DNA from 2 places in the Mycobacterium sp. Aquia_213 genome. Region 1 is predicted to be linked to the other one. Evidence: riboswitches for the same ligand, from Rfam matches in the RefSeq annotation. Region 1 holds a riboswitch; the other holds the start of a gene.
The links. Region 1 has a riboswitch for magnesium ahead of LMQ14_RS26855 (hypothetical protein). Riboswitches for the same ligand answer to the same signal wherever they lie in the genome.

Region 1 (7,959 bases):
ACGTCAACTTCATGCCGCTCAACCACGTCGGCGGACGGATACCGCTCGCCTCGTCGTTCCAGGCCGGCGGCACCAGTTACTTTGTGCCGGAGAGTGACCTGTCGACGTTGTTCGACGACTGGAATCTGGTGCGCCCCACCGAAATGGGCATGGTCCCGCGGGTGGTCGAGATGTTGTACCAGCGCTTCCAAAGCGCGGTGGAGCGGCTGATCGGGCAGGGCGCCGAACCCGAGGACGCCGACACGCAGGCGAAAGCCGAACTGCGCGAACAGCTTCTGGGTGGACGAGTGATCACCAGCTTCTCCACCACCGCGCCGCTGGCCGCCGAGATGAAGGACTTCATCGAGTCGTGCTTGGACGTGCACGTACTGGACGGCTACGGCCTGACCGAGGTCGGGATGGTGTTCAAGGACGGTGTGGTGACCCGGCCGCCGATTCTCGACTACAAACTGATCGACGTGCCCGAGCTGGGTTACTTCCACACCGACAAACCCCACCCGCGCGGCGAGCTGCTGGTGAAGTCGCTGACCGCATTCAGCGGATATTTCAAGCGACCCGATGTGACGGCGAACGCGTTCGACCCGGACGGGTACTACCGCACCGGTGACGTGATGGCCGAGATTGGACCGGATCGCCTTGTCTACGTCGACCGGCGTAACAACGTATTGAAGTTGGCGCAAGGCGAATTCGTCGCGGTGGCACAGCTGGAGGCAGTCTTCAGCGGCGCCGCCCTGGTGCGGCAGGCCTTCGTCTACGGCAACAGCGAACGACCCTACCTGCTGGCCGTCGTGGTCCCGACGCTCGAAGCCGAAGACCGATTCGCCGGTGATCCCGACGGCCTGAAGGCCGCGCTGAGCGAATCTCTGCGCCGCACAGCCAAACTCGCGGAGCTGCAGTCCTACGAAGTGCCCGCGGACTTTCTGGTCGAGACCGAGCCGTTCAGCGAGGACAACGGCCTGCTGTCGGGGGTCGGCAAGCTGCTGCGGCCAAAGCTCAAGGAACACTACGGTGAGCGGCTCGAAGACCTCTACGCCGAACTCGCCGCCACCCGGACAGCCGAGCTGCGCGCGCTGCGCGAAGGTGCCGCCGACCGGCCGGTGCTAGACACCCTGACGCGCGCCGCCGAGGCGTTACTGGGCTTGGCCGGCGGCCCGCCGCAACCGGATGCCCAGTTCCTCGAGTTGGGCGGCGACTCGCTGTCCGCGCTGACCTTCTCCAACCTGCTGCAGGACATCTTCGATGTGGAGGTGCCCGTCGGCCAGATCATCAACCCGGCATCCGATCTGCGCCAACTCGCGGAATATGTGGAATCCGAGCGTGAATCCGGCTCCAAGCGGCCCACGTTCTCGACCGTGCACGGCCGCGGCGTCACCGAGGTCCGCGCATCCGAGCTCACCCTGGACAAGTTCATCGACGCCGCAACCCTGGCCGAAGCCCCGAAGCTGCCCCACGCCACCGGAACACCGCACACGGTGCTTCTCACCGGCGCCAACGGCTACCTCGGCCGCTTCCTGACCCTGGAATGGCTTGAGCGGCTTGCCGAACGAGGCGGAAAGCTCATCACCATCATCCGCGGCACGGACACCGTAGCTGCCACCAAGCGGCTGGAGACGGTTTACGACAGTGGGGATCCGCAGTTGTTGGAGCGGTTCCGGAGGCTGGCCGCCGACCACCTCGAGGTCATCGTCGGCGACATCGGAGAGCCGAATCTTGGCCTGAATCAGGCGACTTGGGACCGTCTTGCACACGACGTGGACATGATCGTGCACCCGGCGGCACTGGTCAACCACGTGCTGCCCTACGACCAGTTGTTCGGCCCCAACGTGGTGGGCACCGCCGAATTGATTCGCCTGGCGATCACGGCCCGAATCACGCCGATCACCTACCTCTCGACCGTATCGGTGGCCATGTCGGTCGAGCCCGCCAAGTTCCTCGAAGATGGCGACATCCGCTCCGTCAGCGCGGTGCGGCCCATCGACGACAGCTACGCCAACGGGTACGGCAACAGCAAGTGGGGCGGTGAGGTTCTGCTTCGCGAGGCACATGATCTGTGCGGCCTGCCGGTCGCGGTCTTCCGATCCGACCTGATCCTTGCGCACAGCCAGTACGCCGGACAGTTGAACGTGCCAGATATGTTCACCCGGTTGATATTTAGTCTGCTGGTGACCGGCATCGCGCCGTTCTCCTTCTACCAGCCCGACGCGCAGGGAAACCGGCCCGTCGCGCACTTCGACGGCCTGCCCGCCGACTTCGTGGCGGAAGCCGTCACCACACTCGGTGAACAGACGGCAACGGCCACCGAGGATTCCGGCAATTATCGGTCCTTCGACGTGATGAACCCGCACGACGACGGCATCTCGCTGGATGTATTCGTCGACTGGCTGGTCGCCGCCGGTTACGACATCCGGCGTATCGACGACTACGACGAATGGCTGCACCGATTCGAGACCGCTATTCGGGCCCTGCCCGACAAGCAGCGTCAGCTGTCGGTGCTGCCATTGCTGGACGCTTACCGCAAGCCCGATCAACCGCTGCGCGGCGCACCGGCGCCGACGGACGTGTTCCGGGCGGCCGTGCAGGCGGCCAAAATTGGTGCGGACAAAGATATTCCGCACTTGTCGGCGCAGCTGATCGAGAAGTACGTCGCCGATCTGCGGCTGCTCGGGCTGGTCTAGCCCGAAAGGCTAACTGTGCAAACCGTTCTTGACGGCGGCGGCCTGCTTGCGGCCCACGTCGACGGCGGTCGCCGGATCGATCGGGTCATTCGGCGCGCTGTCGAATTCGAGAGCGATGAGCGCCCTGCCCTCGGTGAACAACAACACCGCGATGGACTGCGAATTGTCCGACGACGTGCCCGAGATCATCGTGCCGTTCGAGCCGATATCGACGGGCTGCCAGGTGCCGGTGACCTTCTTCGCGTAGTTCGCTTTGGTGTTCACCAGAGCGGCCGCGGCCGTCGACAGATCGGGGAGGACCAAGACGGTGTCCCCGATTCGCCGGCTGTTGTCGGCGCTGACGAACAGTTGCGAGACACCGGTCGTGTTGTTGGAATTCAGCACCGGCGGTTGCGGCGCGGTGTAGTCGCCGCCCACATCGCCGGGCTGGATCAGCAACGCGCTGTAATCCGGGGGAGGTCCGGTCGGGGTGCTTACCGCCGAAGTCGCGGCGCTGTTGGACGGCGGGGCCGAAGTCTTGCCGCTGTTGCCGCAGCCGGTGATCGCGATGCCGACCGCAATGGTGGCGACCGCCCAGCGGGTGACAGTCATTCGAGCACGTCCCATGGGCATCCTTTCCAGCGAGAACAGGGCCAGCGCATATGAACATACGCGCACGCGACGATCGACAGGCGCCGGTTCGCGCCTATCCTGGCCAATGGCCGGGGCACATGGTTTCGATTCACGCATTGAGGAGATCGAGATGACGGCTGCAGTGGCACGCGCGGTACGGTTCGACCGGTACGGGGGCCGTGACGTCTTGTACGTGGGCGGTATCGACATGCCGGCACCCGGCGAGGGTGAGGTTGTGGTCGAGGTTCGTGCCGCGGGAATCAACCCCGGTGAGGCCGCGATCCGGTCGGGGGCGATGCACGACATGTTCCCCGCCACATTTCCCTCCGGGGAAGGCAGCGACCTCGCCGGTGTCGTGACGGCCACCGGCCCCGGGGTTACCGAGTTCGCGGTCGGCGACGAGGTGCTGGGGTTCAGCTTCCGGCGATCGAGTCATGCTACCCACACCGCCGTCCCGGTAGACCAGTTGATTCACAAGCCTCCCCAATTGAGTTGGGAAGCAGCCGGTTCGCTCTATGTCGTCGGCGCGACCGCTTACGCGGCCGTCCGCTCGGTCGCACCTCAGCCGGGCGAGACCATCGCCGTCTCGGCGGCAGCGGGCGGTGTCGGCAGTCTCGTCGTCCAGCTGTTGGTCCTGCGCAAGGCGCGGGTGCTCGGCATCGCCGGCGAGGGCAACGCCGAATGGCTGCGGGCACACGGCGTCACCCCGGTCAGCTACGGCGAGGGGTTGGCCGAGCGCCTGCGCGAGGCGGCGCCCAACGGAATCGATGCGTTCATCGACCTGTTCGGCCCGGACTACGTCCAGCTCGCCGTGGACCTCGGCGTGGCACCGCAGCGCATCGACACGATCATCGCCTTCCAGAAGGCCGGCGAGGTCGGCGCCAAGACCGAGGGCAGCGTCGAAGCGTCCACCCCCGAAGTGCTGACCGAGATCGCCGACCTCATCGTCAGCGGTGCCATCGATTTCGACATCGCAGCGACCTTTCCACTGGATCGGGTTGCCGACGCCTTCGAAGAACTCGAACGCCGGCACACGCACGGCAAGATCGTTCTGCTGCCCAACGGTTCGCGCTAACCGTCAGCCGACGCCGACCTCGACGATCTTGATGACCACAAAGACGACGGCCAGCACCAAATAGCCGCGCAGGATCAACAGCCCTGTCCGGCGGATCGGCGAAAGAGCTGGGCGGGTAAGAGAACTCAGGTTTGGAGTCTGCCAGTCCTTCTGCTCCTGACGGCGCAGCGCACGACATTCGGCATGTCCGACTGGCGAGCCGAGTTTAGCCACGCGAGTGTCGCTGAACCCCTGGTCGCCGATGATCGCCACGGCACCGCAGATTACGCCGAGCGCCGCACCCGCCGCGAGCCCGACCTCGAGGCTGGCGGTCGACACGTCGGGGAAGAACGTGGTCGCCGTCAAAGCCAGCGACAGCAGCACCAGTGACCACACGATGGCCCACGCAACGATGTTCTGCCGCAACGTGTTTACCCACGGCCCCAGGACCGCCCGGTCATTGCAGAGCAAAACCAGGAACACGGTCGCCGAGGGCAACAGGATGCCGGCCAGCGCCTGCACGCCCTGGGTGACCAGACCGAGGATGTGATCGGGGCTGAACGCCACCGCAGCCGACGCCGCGAGCAGCAGCGCGTAGCCGCCGTAGAACCATGGCGCCTCGCTGATTTTCCAGTGCAGGGAGTGCCGCTTGCCCATCGCGTCACCGATGGCATAGGTGGTGGCCAGCCCAATTGCGTTGGCCCCGATCAGCGAACCGTCCAGCAGGATGATCGCGAACAGCACCCCCACCGGGTGGGGCAGGCCGTTGGCCACCGCACCGGCATCGGTGAAGCTGCCGGCGGTTCCGGTGAGGCCGAACGCAGTGACTGCCATCAGCACCGTCGCCCCGACGATGACCACGACGATGCCGATGATCAAATCGGCTCGCGCGTAAGGAATCCAGCGCGCGGTGATGCGCTTGTCCACCACGTTGGACTGTTGGAAGAACAACTGCCATGGCGCGACTGTGGTCCCCACGATCGCGATGATCAACAGCAGGACTTCTGCGTTCAGCCCGCCCGGGAACTGTGGAACCAGGCCGCCGACAATCGCTTTCGGACTCGGATGCACCATCAGCACCATCGGGATCATCACGACGTTCACCGCGATCAGCAGGAACATCAGCCCTTCCCAGCGCCGAAACGAGCCCCCGGCCACCACAGCGAACAGCAGTACGGCCGCCGCGGGGATCGCAACTACCTTCGGGCAGCCCAGGAATCCCAACGCCAATGCGACGCCGATGAATTCGGTGACGATCGTCAGGGCGTTCAGGACGAGCAGATCGCCGACGCTGAAGGCGCCCCAGAACTTCCCGAAGCGCTCGAAAATCAGGCGCGCGTGACCGACTCGGGTGACCGCACCCAAGCGCAGCACCATCTCCTGGTTCACATACAGCACCGGAATCAGCAAAGCCAGCGTCCACAACAGCTTCATCCCGTAGTTCTGACCGGCTTGCGCGTACGTCGCGACGCCGCCGGCGTCGTTGTCGCCCACCATGACGATCAATCCGGGACCGGTGATGACCATCAGGGTGCGCAGCCGCCGCCACCAACCGCGCAACGCGCCGTCGTCGTCTCGGCCGATCCGGCCGAACGCTCCGACGATGTCGCCGGTGTGCGCGGAATCCAGCACGGGCCAGTCACGCGACCGGGTGGAAATCAACGTCATGGGATTCTCGCTCTCTTTAGAAGAGTTCGGGCTAACAAGGTCGGATGTTCAACGCGCCCCAGCGGCGGGCCGTCAACCCCCCGCCCGCCGCTGGGGACCGCTGGCGGAACGAATCACCGGTGGTTGCCCACCCTGTCCGGTGACTCTCCGCCCGGCGCGGGCGAGAGCACGGCGATCGGCGTCAGCGACACATACAGGTTCGCCCGCTCTTCGGGCGTCGGGATGTGCATGGCGCACAGCCTGTTTGTCAGCAGCCGACCAGCACGCAGCATCGACCGTCCGCGCAACTTTCCAAGACCGCGAATGCGCTGCACAGCAATAAAAGTCATGATCTTCCCCCTGTCGGAAGTCCGACCGGTTCATCAGCGCGCCAAATGCACCCGGGCATTCGCCGGTACCCGCTGACCGTGAATACGGTTGCGGGACAGCACAAATTGAGCTGCGTCAGCAGAAGGAAATGCCGGAACCGGATCGGATCAAGATGGATTTCGGATAGGAACTATCGCCGGGACTCATCTCGCCCTCACCTCCTCACGGCCATGACACACGAGGGTGTCGTCACATCACACGCGAGAGGGGTACGAATGCCCGGGCATCAGCCCGCCGGCCGCACCCCTCTCGTCGGAGCTTCGGCACTGCACGGCGTATCTGGACCATGTCCAGAAGCCACTTGGGCTCAACCCTTGTGTCCGGGAAGAGCTGTCCTGACCCGGGGCGTCTCTCGACGTTCGGGGTCAGTGGCCTGTGTCCGTGCAGACGCCTCACCTACCGAGGTGCTTGCCTGTCCATGCTGGCACTGCCACCCGCTGCTCGTCAAACTCCTTTGCAATGTCTTTACGCCGGCGTGGCCCGCGTCACATTTGCCGATCGCCGGTCATCGTCCTTGTGAATACCGCCGAGGCCTACCCTCAAGGGCATGGCCACAACCTTGCAAGATCCTCGAGTCGAGACCGTGCTCGACCGGATGTACACCGAGACGAAGAACCAGATGTCGCTGCTGCGTGAGCGGCATGGGCAGTTCGACAAGCCGATGACCACCGCGGAGCGCACCGAGGCGATGAGCGAGTTCTACATCCCGGTGACGCCGGAGGCCGGTCGGCTGCTGTACGCGCTGGTGCGGGCGACCCGCCCGACGACGGTTGTCGAGTTCGGAATGTCGTTCGGTATCTCGGCCATTCATCTTGCGGCGGCGGTACGCGACAACGGCGTCGGGCGCGTGGTGACCACGGAGCTCAGCGCGAGCAAGATCGCCGCCGCGAAGAAGACGTTCGCCGAGACCGGTTTGGACGACGTGATCACGATTCTCGAAGGCGATGCGCTGACCACGCTGGAGAGCGAGGACGGGCCGGTCGAGTTCGTCTTGCTGGACGGCTGGAAGGACCTCTACCTTCCCGTCATCAAGCTGCTCGAACCCCGGCTTGCCACAGGCGCTTTGGTGGTCGCCGACAACGCCAGCGCGCCCGACATGGCGCCCTATCTCGATCGCGTGCGCGATACCGCCAACGGCTACACCAGCTTCAATTTCCTGGTCCGGGAAAGCGACAGCATGGAAGTCAGCTGCCGCACCGACGACTAGGCGCCTACCGCAGCGACTCTTCGAGCCAGGGCGTCAGCCATTTGACCCCTTCCGGGGTGAGGTGGACGCCATCGCTGCGTACCTTGATGCCATCGACCTTCGCGGTATAAACCCCGTCGGGGCAAAGCTTTTTGTTCAGATCCAGGAGCTGAACATTTGGGTGCTGGGCAACTGTCTTGCGCAGCATGGCATTCCATTGGTTGACCCGGTCCGGCTGGTCTTCCGGATATAAACGGCCATCCGGCTTTTCGCCGCCCCGGCTGTACGGCACGGTGGCGACCATCACTCGAACTCCGCTGGCGCTCACGATGTTCAGTGCTCGCTCCAGCTCGGCGTTGAGATACGCGTCGAACGTCGGATCTCCGATGTGGGTC
Region 2 (7,959 bases), 2.4 Mb from region 1:
CCGGAACGGGTAATACAGCAACAGCAGGGTGGCAATCGTCGTGTGGGCCGTCGGGCTCTTGATGCCGTGCAGTTGGGTCGTCCGCGTGTAACGCGTGGCGTACCGGTAGAACTCGCGCGGTGGGGATTCCACCCGCCGGCCAGAGATGTCGGCGACCATCGCCGGCTCATAGGAAATCTCGAAATCGTTTTTGAACAACGTCAGCGCCAGGTCGATGTCTTCGTGCAGGCGCACTTCCGGATCCAGTTGCGTCTGAAGACGGACGCCCTTCCACGCCGTGGCGCGAATTGCCATGTTGCAGCCGAGGAGAAACCGCTCACTGCGGACGTGTTTGTGCAAGTGGTGGCGAAGCGTGGAATCCACCCAGAAGAGGAAGCCCCGGAACGGCAGGTCGTAAATGGCGATCGGACCGCTCGCGGCGTCGATGTCGGGGTCGGAGAAGCAGCGGCGAACCGTCTCGACCCAGTCCGGCGGAATGACCGTGTCGGCGTCGATACGGCCGAAAACGTCACCCCGCGCGTGGTCGAACCCGTGGTCGCGGGTCGGCGCCAGGCCCTGGTGGGTGTTCTGGTCGAGAAGCTGGATGTCCAGGTGCGGCGCCTGTGCCTGATATCTGCGCACAATCGACGCGGTGTCGTCGGTCGACTTGTTGTTGACGACGATTATCTCGTCCGGCGCCGAGGTCTGGTTGATGCACGATTCCAGGCACTTGCCGATGAACCGTTCTTCGTTATACGCGGGAATGACGATTGAGACCGAGGGCTGTTGCGCCATGGCTTACACACCAATCTGCGGACGTGCGAGGACAGCCAGCGCCATAGGCAGCCGGCCTCGAATTCAGCTGTGAGGGCGAACAATTCATTGCGCCCTTTTCTTAAAACCGTAGTTGTTTTGGCGGCTGAGCATCGGGGCGAACAGCCGCATTTTCGTGGAACGTTCACCGGTAAACGCCCGTCGTTCAACACGTGTCTATCTGCGCTCGGCCGGGGGTTGCCTATTCGCCCACCGCACCCCGAAGGCGACGCGTACCGCTGACTACGATTACCGGTGAACGCGAAGACGTTCCGCCAGTTGATCGGAGTGCTCACACGATGACAACAGCCCGCGTGCCCGGACTGCCGCTCGGCGAGGCCAAGGCCGCCGCCGACGAGGCGGCCGTACCCGACTACATGGCCGAGCTCAGCATCTTCCAGGTGTTGCTGAATCATCCACAGTTGGCGCGCGCGGTCAACGACCTGCTTGCGACCATGCTGTGGCACGGTTCGCTGGACGCGCGGTTACGGGAGCTGGTCATCATGCGGATCGGTTGGCTCACCGCGTGCGAATACGAATGGACGCAGCATTGGCGCGTCGCTACCCGGTTGGGCGTCACGACCGACGACCTGCTCGGTGTGCGCGATTGGCAACAGCACGACGGATTCGGGCCCACCGAGCGCGCGGTGCTGGCGGCCACCGACGATGTGGTGCGCGACGGTGCGGTCAGCCCGCGGAGCTGGGCGGCCTGTGAGCGCGAATTACATAGTGACAAAACGATTCTCGTCGAACTCGTGACCGCCATCAGCGCATGGCGAATGGTCTCGTCGATTCTGCAGAGTCTCGACGTCCCGCTTGAGGACGGTGTGGCGGGCTGGCCGCCCGACGGGTGTGCACCCGCGGGTTGATTGCCATGTCCCGCGATAACTCCTAGCGTCGAGGAATGCGGACCAGAGTCGCCGAGATGCTCGGTGTGGAGTTCCCGATATGCGCCTTCAGCCACTGTCGCGACGTGGTCGCCGCGGTTACCAACGCGGGCGGTTTCGGCGTCCTCGGTGCCGTCGCGCATAGCCCGCAGCGGCTGCAGAACGAGCTGACCTGGATCGAGGAGCAGACCGGCGGCAAGCCCTACGGGGTCGACCTGCTGTTGCCGCCCAAGTACGTCGGCGCCGAGCAAGGCGGAATCGACGCGAAGCAAGTCAGGGAGTTGCTCCCGCAGGAGCACCGCGCGTTCGTCGAGGACTTGCTCGCCCGATATGGCATCACGGCACCGGCCGAACCGCCGCGGGCATCCGTGGGCGGCCTCAACATCTCGCCCAAGGGCTACGAGCCGCTGCTGGAAGTGGCCTTCGCGCACGACATTCGGTTGATCGCCAGTGCGCTCGGGCCGCCGCCGGCCGACCTTGTCGAACGCGCGCACGGACACGACGTGTTGGTGGCCGCGCTGGCGGGCACCACCGAGCACGCGCGACGGCATGCCGCGGCCGGAGTAGACCTGATCGTCGCGCAGGGCACCGAAGCGGGCGGGCACACCGGCGAGGTGGCGACCATGGTTCTGGTGCCCGAAGTCGTCGATGCGGCCGCACCCGTCCCGGTGCTGGCGGCCGGAGGGATCGCCCGCGGCCGCCAGATCGCGGCGGCCCTGGCTCTTGGCGCCGAGGGCGTGTGGTGTGGCTCGGTCTGGCTGACCACCGAGGAAGCCGAGACCGACCCGGTGGTCAAGGAGAAGTTCCTGGCCGCCAGTTCGTCGGACACCGTGCGATCGCGGTCGATGACGGGCAAGCCGGCTCGGATGCTGCGGACGGCCTGGACCGATGAATGGGAGCGGCCCGAAAACCCGGCTCCGCTCGGTATGCCGTTGCAGACCACCCTGGTCACCGAACCGCAAATGCGCATCAGCCAAGCGGCCGCCCATCCCGGCGCCAAAGCGCGTGAGCTGGCAACCTACTTCGTCGGCCAGGTGGTCGGTTCGCTGGACCGAGTCCGGCCGACCCGTTCGGTCATGCTCGACATGATCGAGGAGTTCGCCGAGACCATCGGGCGGCTGGAGAACTTAGCTGACGACTGACCGTCGGGGCGCATTTCGGCGGATGTGAACGATCCCACAGATCCGTATTTACGCAGGTCAGCGGCCCAAAGCCTGGGCGAAAGCTGTGAAGATGCCTAAAAGTTGCGCAACACGGGCCAGATCACATTGACCGGGTTGGACCCCTCGTGGAGTATTTACAGCAGCACCTCGTTAGGTGAGGCGGCTACACGAACACAGGCCACTGACCCCGAACGTCGAAAGACGCCCCGGGTCAGGACAGCTCCTCCCGGCTTAAGGGTTGAGTCCAAGTGGCTTCCGGAGTTCCGGACACGTCGTGTGGTGCCAAAGCTCTGACGAGAGGGGTGCGGATTTCCGGCGGTCGCCGGATTCTGAACTCCTTCTGGTGCGCGCAAATAGGCGCGGGTAACCCGCACGCGTCGTGGCCGTAGAGGAGGTGAGGGACGCATGAGTTCCAGTGGCAGTCCGGATGGATATCCGGGACAAGCGCCGTCCCAATCCGACCTCCGGCCCGACGCCTCGAGCTAGCGAATCCGCTTACTGCTCAAGCGTTCTCGGATCGGAACCCTTACGGGTCGGGACATATCAGTCCAGTCAGTACCCGTTTGCAATTCCGTTAGGAGACGATCATGACCGCTGTACTCTTCGACGAAGTAGTTGCCGTAGCGCCCGTCCGCAACCTGCGCGTCGTGCGCGACACCACCCCGACGCAGGCCCCCGCGCCCAAGAAGGTTGCCCGGCCCGCCGACGCCGGATACTTCGGCGCTGGCGACCCGCTGGTGGCCGGTGCCGCTCGCCTGCTGAGCGTCCCCGTTCGGCACGTCTACGCGGCGCTGTGGCGAGTCGGTGTGCTCGAAGTCAAGGCCTGAGCTTGCCTACGCGAGACTGCATCTGCCGACGTTCTTACTCGGCGTTTGCGTAGGCAGTTGCAGTCTCGCGGTAAAGTGGAGCGGCATCGATCCGGCCATCACCGGGGAGCCTTCGGAAGAACAGCCCGCGCGGCCCAGTAGACCCGAACGGGTAGGCCCGTCACAGCCTGAATCGAGCGGCCGCGCGTGAGCGCGGCAAGCGGGGTGGTACCGCGGTGCTCGCGCAGATTGCGCGACTTCGTCCCCGGCCTGACCGTAGGCACGCAGGAGACGACGCGCACCGTGACCGAAAACGCTGACGCCAGGGCTTATCCCAAGCTGGCCGGGGGAGCGCCCGACTTCCCGGCGCTGGAACTCGAGGTCCTTGATTACTGGACCCGCGACGACACCTTCCGGGCCAGCATCGCCCACCGCGACGGCGCCGAAGAGTACGTGTTCTACGACGGACCGCCGTTCGCCAACGGGCTGCCGCATTACGGGCATCTGCTGACCGGCTACGTGAAAGACATTGTCCCGCGGTACCGCACGATGCGCGGCTACAAGGTGGACCGCCGCTTCGGCTGGGACACCCACGGGTTGCCCGCCGAACTCGAAGTCGAACGCCAACTCGGCATCACCGACAAGTCCCAGATCGACGACATGGGCATCGCCGCGTTCAACGAGGCCTGCCGGGAATCGGTGTTGCGCTACACCGACGAATGGCAGGCCTACGTCACCCGCCAGGCGCGCTGGGTCGACTTCGACAACGACTACAAGACGCTGGATCTGCCCTACATGGAGTCGGTGATCTGGGCGTTCAAACAGCTGTGGGACAAGGACCTGGCCTACGAGGGCTACCGGGTGCTGCCGTACTGCTGGCGCGACGAAACCCCGTTGTCCAACCACGAATTGCGGATGGACGACGACGTCTATCAGAGCCGCCAGGACCCGGCCGTCACGGTGGGTTTCAAGGTCACCGGTGGCGAGCTGGACGGCGCTTATCTGCTGGTGTGGACGACCACGCCGTGGACGCTGCCGTCCAACCTGGCCGTTGCCGTCAACCCGGACGTGACTTACGCCCAGGTCAAGGTCGGGGATCGGCGCTTCGTGCTGGCCGAGGCGCGACTGGGCGCCTACGAAAAAGAGCTCGGCGAAGAGCCCGAGGTACTCGGGACCTATTCCGGCGCCGACCTGTTGGGGACCCGCTACCTGCCGCCGTTCCCGTATTTCATGGATACTGCTAACGCATTTCAGGTGCTCCCAGGCGATTTCGTGACCACCGACGACGGCACCGGGATCGTGCACATGGCGCCGGCCTACGGTGAGGACGACATGGCGACCACCGACAAGGTGGGCATCGTGCCGGTCACCCCGGTCGACTCCAAGGGCCGCTTCGACGTCACCGTCCCGGATTACCAGCGCCAGCACGTCTTTGACGCCAACCCGCAGATCATCCGAGACCTCAAGAACCAGAGCGGGCCGGCGGCGGTGAACCAGCCGGTACTGATCCGTCACGAAACCTACGAGCACCCCTACCCGCACTGCTGGCGGTGCCGCAATCCGCTGATCTACCGGGCGGTGTCGTCGTGGTTCGTCACGGTCACCGAATTCCGGGATCGCATGGTGGAACTCAACCAGCAGATCACCTGGTACCCCGAACACGTCAAGGACGGCCAGTTCGGCAAGTGGCTGCAGGGTGCGCGCGACTGGTCGATCTCGCGAAATCGCTACTGGGGCACCCCGATTCCGGTATGGAAATCCGACGACCCGGCCTACCCGCGCATCGACGTCTACGGAAGCCTCGACGAGCTGGAGCGCGACTTCGGGGTGCGGCCCACCAATCTGCACCGGCCCTACATTGACGAGCTCACCCGGCCCAACCCCGACGACCCCACCGGTAGCAGCACGATGCGGCGGATTCCCGACGTGCTCGACGTGTGGTTCGACTCGGGCTCGATGCCGTATGCCCAGGTGCACTTCCCGTTCGAGAACGCCGACTGGTTCGACACCCACTATCCGGGTGACTTCATCGTGGAATACATCGGGCAGACCCGAGGCTGGTTCTACACGCTGCACGTGCTGGCCACCGCGCTCTTCGACCGGCCCGCATTCAAAACCTGTGTGGCACATGGGATCGTGCTGGGCTCCGACGGCCAGAAGATGAGCAAGTCGCTGCGCAACTACCCGGACGTCAGCGAAGTGTTCGACCGCGACGGATCCGACGCGATGCGCTGGTTCCTGATGGCCTCGCCGATCCTGCGCGGCGGCAACCTGATCGTCACCGAACAGGGCATCCGCGAGGGCGTGCGCCAGGTCCTGCTGCCGCTGTGGAACGCCTACAGCTTCCTGGTCCTCTACGCGCCGAAAGTCGGTACCTGGCGCACCAATTCGACCAACGTGCTCGATCGCTACATCCTGGCGAAGCTGGCCGTGCTGCGCGATGAGCTCACCGGCTCGCTGGAGATCTGCGACATCTCCGGGGCCTGCGAACAGCTGCGCCAGTTCACCGAGGCGCTGACGAATTGGTATGTGCGCCGGTCACGTTCGCGGTTCTGGGAAGAAGACAACGACGCGATCGACACGCTGCACACCGTGCTGGAGGTCGCTTCGCGACTGGCCGCCCCGCTGCTTCCGTTGATCACCGAGATCATCTGGCGCGGTCTTACCGGCGAGCGGTCGGTGCACCTGACGGACTGGCCGCAGGCCGACGGGCTGCCCGCGGACGCCGAGTTGGTCGCCGCGATGGACCAGGTTCGCGAGGTGTGCTCGGCCGCGTCGTCGCTGCGCAAGGCCAAGAAATTGCGGGTGCGCCTGCCGCTGCCGAAACTCACTGTGGCAGTAGAAGATCCGCAGCAGCTGGTGCCGTTCACCGACCTGATCGCCGACGAGCTCAACGTCAAGAGCGTGGAACTGACCGACGCGATCGACACCTACGGCCGCTTCGAACTCACGGTCAACGCCCGGGTCGCCGGGCCACGGCTGGGCAAGGACGTGCAAGCCGCCATCAAAGCGGTCAAGGCCGGCGAGGGCGTCGTCAACCCGGACGGCACCCTGACCGCGGGCCCGGCGGTGTTGCAGCCCGAGGAGTACAGCTCGCGGTTGGTGGCCGCCGATCCGGAGTTCACCGCGGCGCTGCCCGGGGGAGCCGGTCTGGTCGTGCTGGACGGCACGGTGACCCCGGAGCTGGAGGCCGAAGGTTGGGCCAAGGACCGGATCCGCGAGCTGCAGGAGTTGCGCAAGTCGACCGGGCTGGACGTCTCCGACCGCATCAGTGTGGTGATGTCGGTGCCCGGCGAACGGGCCGACTGGGCGCGCACTCACCGCGACCTGATTGCGGGTGAAATCCTGGCCACCAGCTTCGAATTCGGTGATCCCACAGACGGCGCGGAGATCGGTGACGGCGTGCGGGTGACGATCGCCAAAGCCTGAACCGCGGGGAGTTAAATCTGGGCGGCGGTCGCCAGGGTGACGTAGTCCATCGTGAAGCTGCCGCCGATCGAGTCGATGACGCCTCCGACGACTTCTCGCACCGCTGCGATCTCCTCCGGCCCGAGCAGGGTGAGTTGGCCGGTGGTGGCCAGATGGTCCAGCCATTCGTCGCGCGTGTACCGCCGCTGCCATTCGAAGCGCCACTGCTCGGGTTCGGTGAAGCCGCCGGCGGCCCGAATGCCCTCCACCGCCCTTTTGACATTTGCCTCTTGCAGTCCGAAGCCAGGCGTCTGCAGCGGACCGTCGGGCGCCACGCGCGCGAGGACGTCGTCGAAAGGCTGGGCCACCTCGCTGGGTGGATCGAAGACATGCCAGTACAGCGCCAGCAGCCCGTGTGGCCGCAGCACCTGTGCGGCCTTGGCCGCACCCCGCACGGGGTCCACCCAGTGCCAGGCCTGCCCGGCGACGACCGCGTCGAAAGTCCGGTCGCGCGGGTCCCAGGTTTCGAAGTTGCCGATCTCGACCTCGATCCCGGTCCGACGGGCAACCTCGGCCATCCGGGCGTCCGGGTCGACGCCGAGCACCGTGACGCCGGCCGCCGTGTACTGCCGCGCTCCGATTCCGGTACCGCAGCCGACGTCCAGGAACTCGGTGCCCGGGCTTGCGGCGATGACGCGTTGTATCAAAGCGTCGGGATACCGGGGCCTGGCCCGGTCGTACCGATCGGCGTCCACTCCGAACGACTCCGCGACGTCACGGAGCAGGTGCGGCTGGCGGTCGGAAGAAGGCGAGGGTTCAGTCGACACAGTGGGCATCTCTCCGTCTTACCCCTTGATGCTGAAAGCCCGCTGTCAGCAAGCGATTCGGGTAGCGTCCGGTAAC

Region 2: another riboswitch for magnesium. It lies ahead of LMQ14_RS15805 (Rv1535 family protein); the one in region 1 lies ahead of LMQ14_RS26855 (hypothetical protein).

What each region holds. Positions count from the first base shown of each region.
Region 1 is NZ_CP113116.1:5,732,769-5,740,727, forward strand. It holds gene car (carboxylic acid reductase) at 1-2,675, shown strand, start outside; gene LMQ14_RS26840 (hypothetical protein) at 2,685-3,266, opposite strand; gene LMQ14_RS26845 (NADP-dependent oxidoreductase) at 3,418-4,362, shown strand; gene LMQ14_RS26850 (NRAMP family divalent metal transporter) at 4,366-6,009, opposite strand; gene LMQ14_RS26855 (hypothetical protein) at 6,123-6,338, opposite strand; M-box (ykoK) riboswitch at 6,616-6,789, opposite strand; gene LMQ14_RS26860 (class I SAM-dependent methyltransferase) at 6,926-7,585, shown strand; gene LMQ14_RS26865 (acyltransferase family protein) at 7,590-7,959, opposite strand, start outside.
Region 2 is NZ_CP113116.1:3,379,976-3,387,934, reverse strand. It holds gene LMQ14_RS15820 (glycosyltransferase) at 1-774, opposite strand, end outside; gene LMQ14_RS15815 (carboxymuconolactone decarboxylase family protein) at 1,092-1,661, shown strand; gene LMQ14_RS15810 (NAD(P)H-dependent flavin oxidoreductase) at 1,697-2,821, shown strand; M-box (ykoK) riboswitch at 2,982-3,151, shown strand; gene LMQ14_RS15805 (Rv1535 family protein) at 3,430-3,669, shown strand; gene ileS (isoleucine--tRNA ligase) at 3,952-7,077, shown strand; gene LMQ14_RS15795 (class I SAM-dependent methyltransferase) at 7,089-7,892, opposite strand.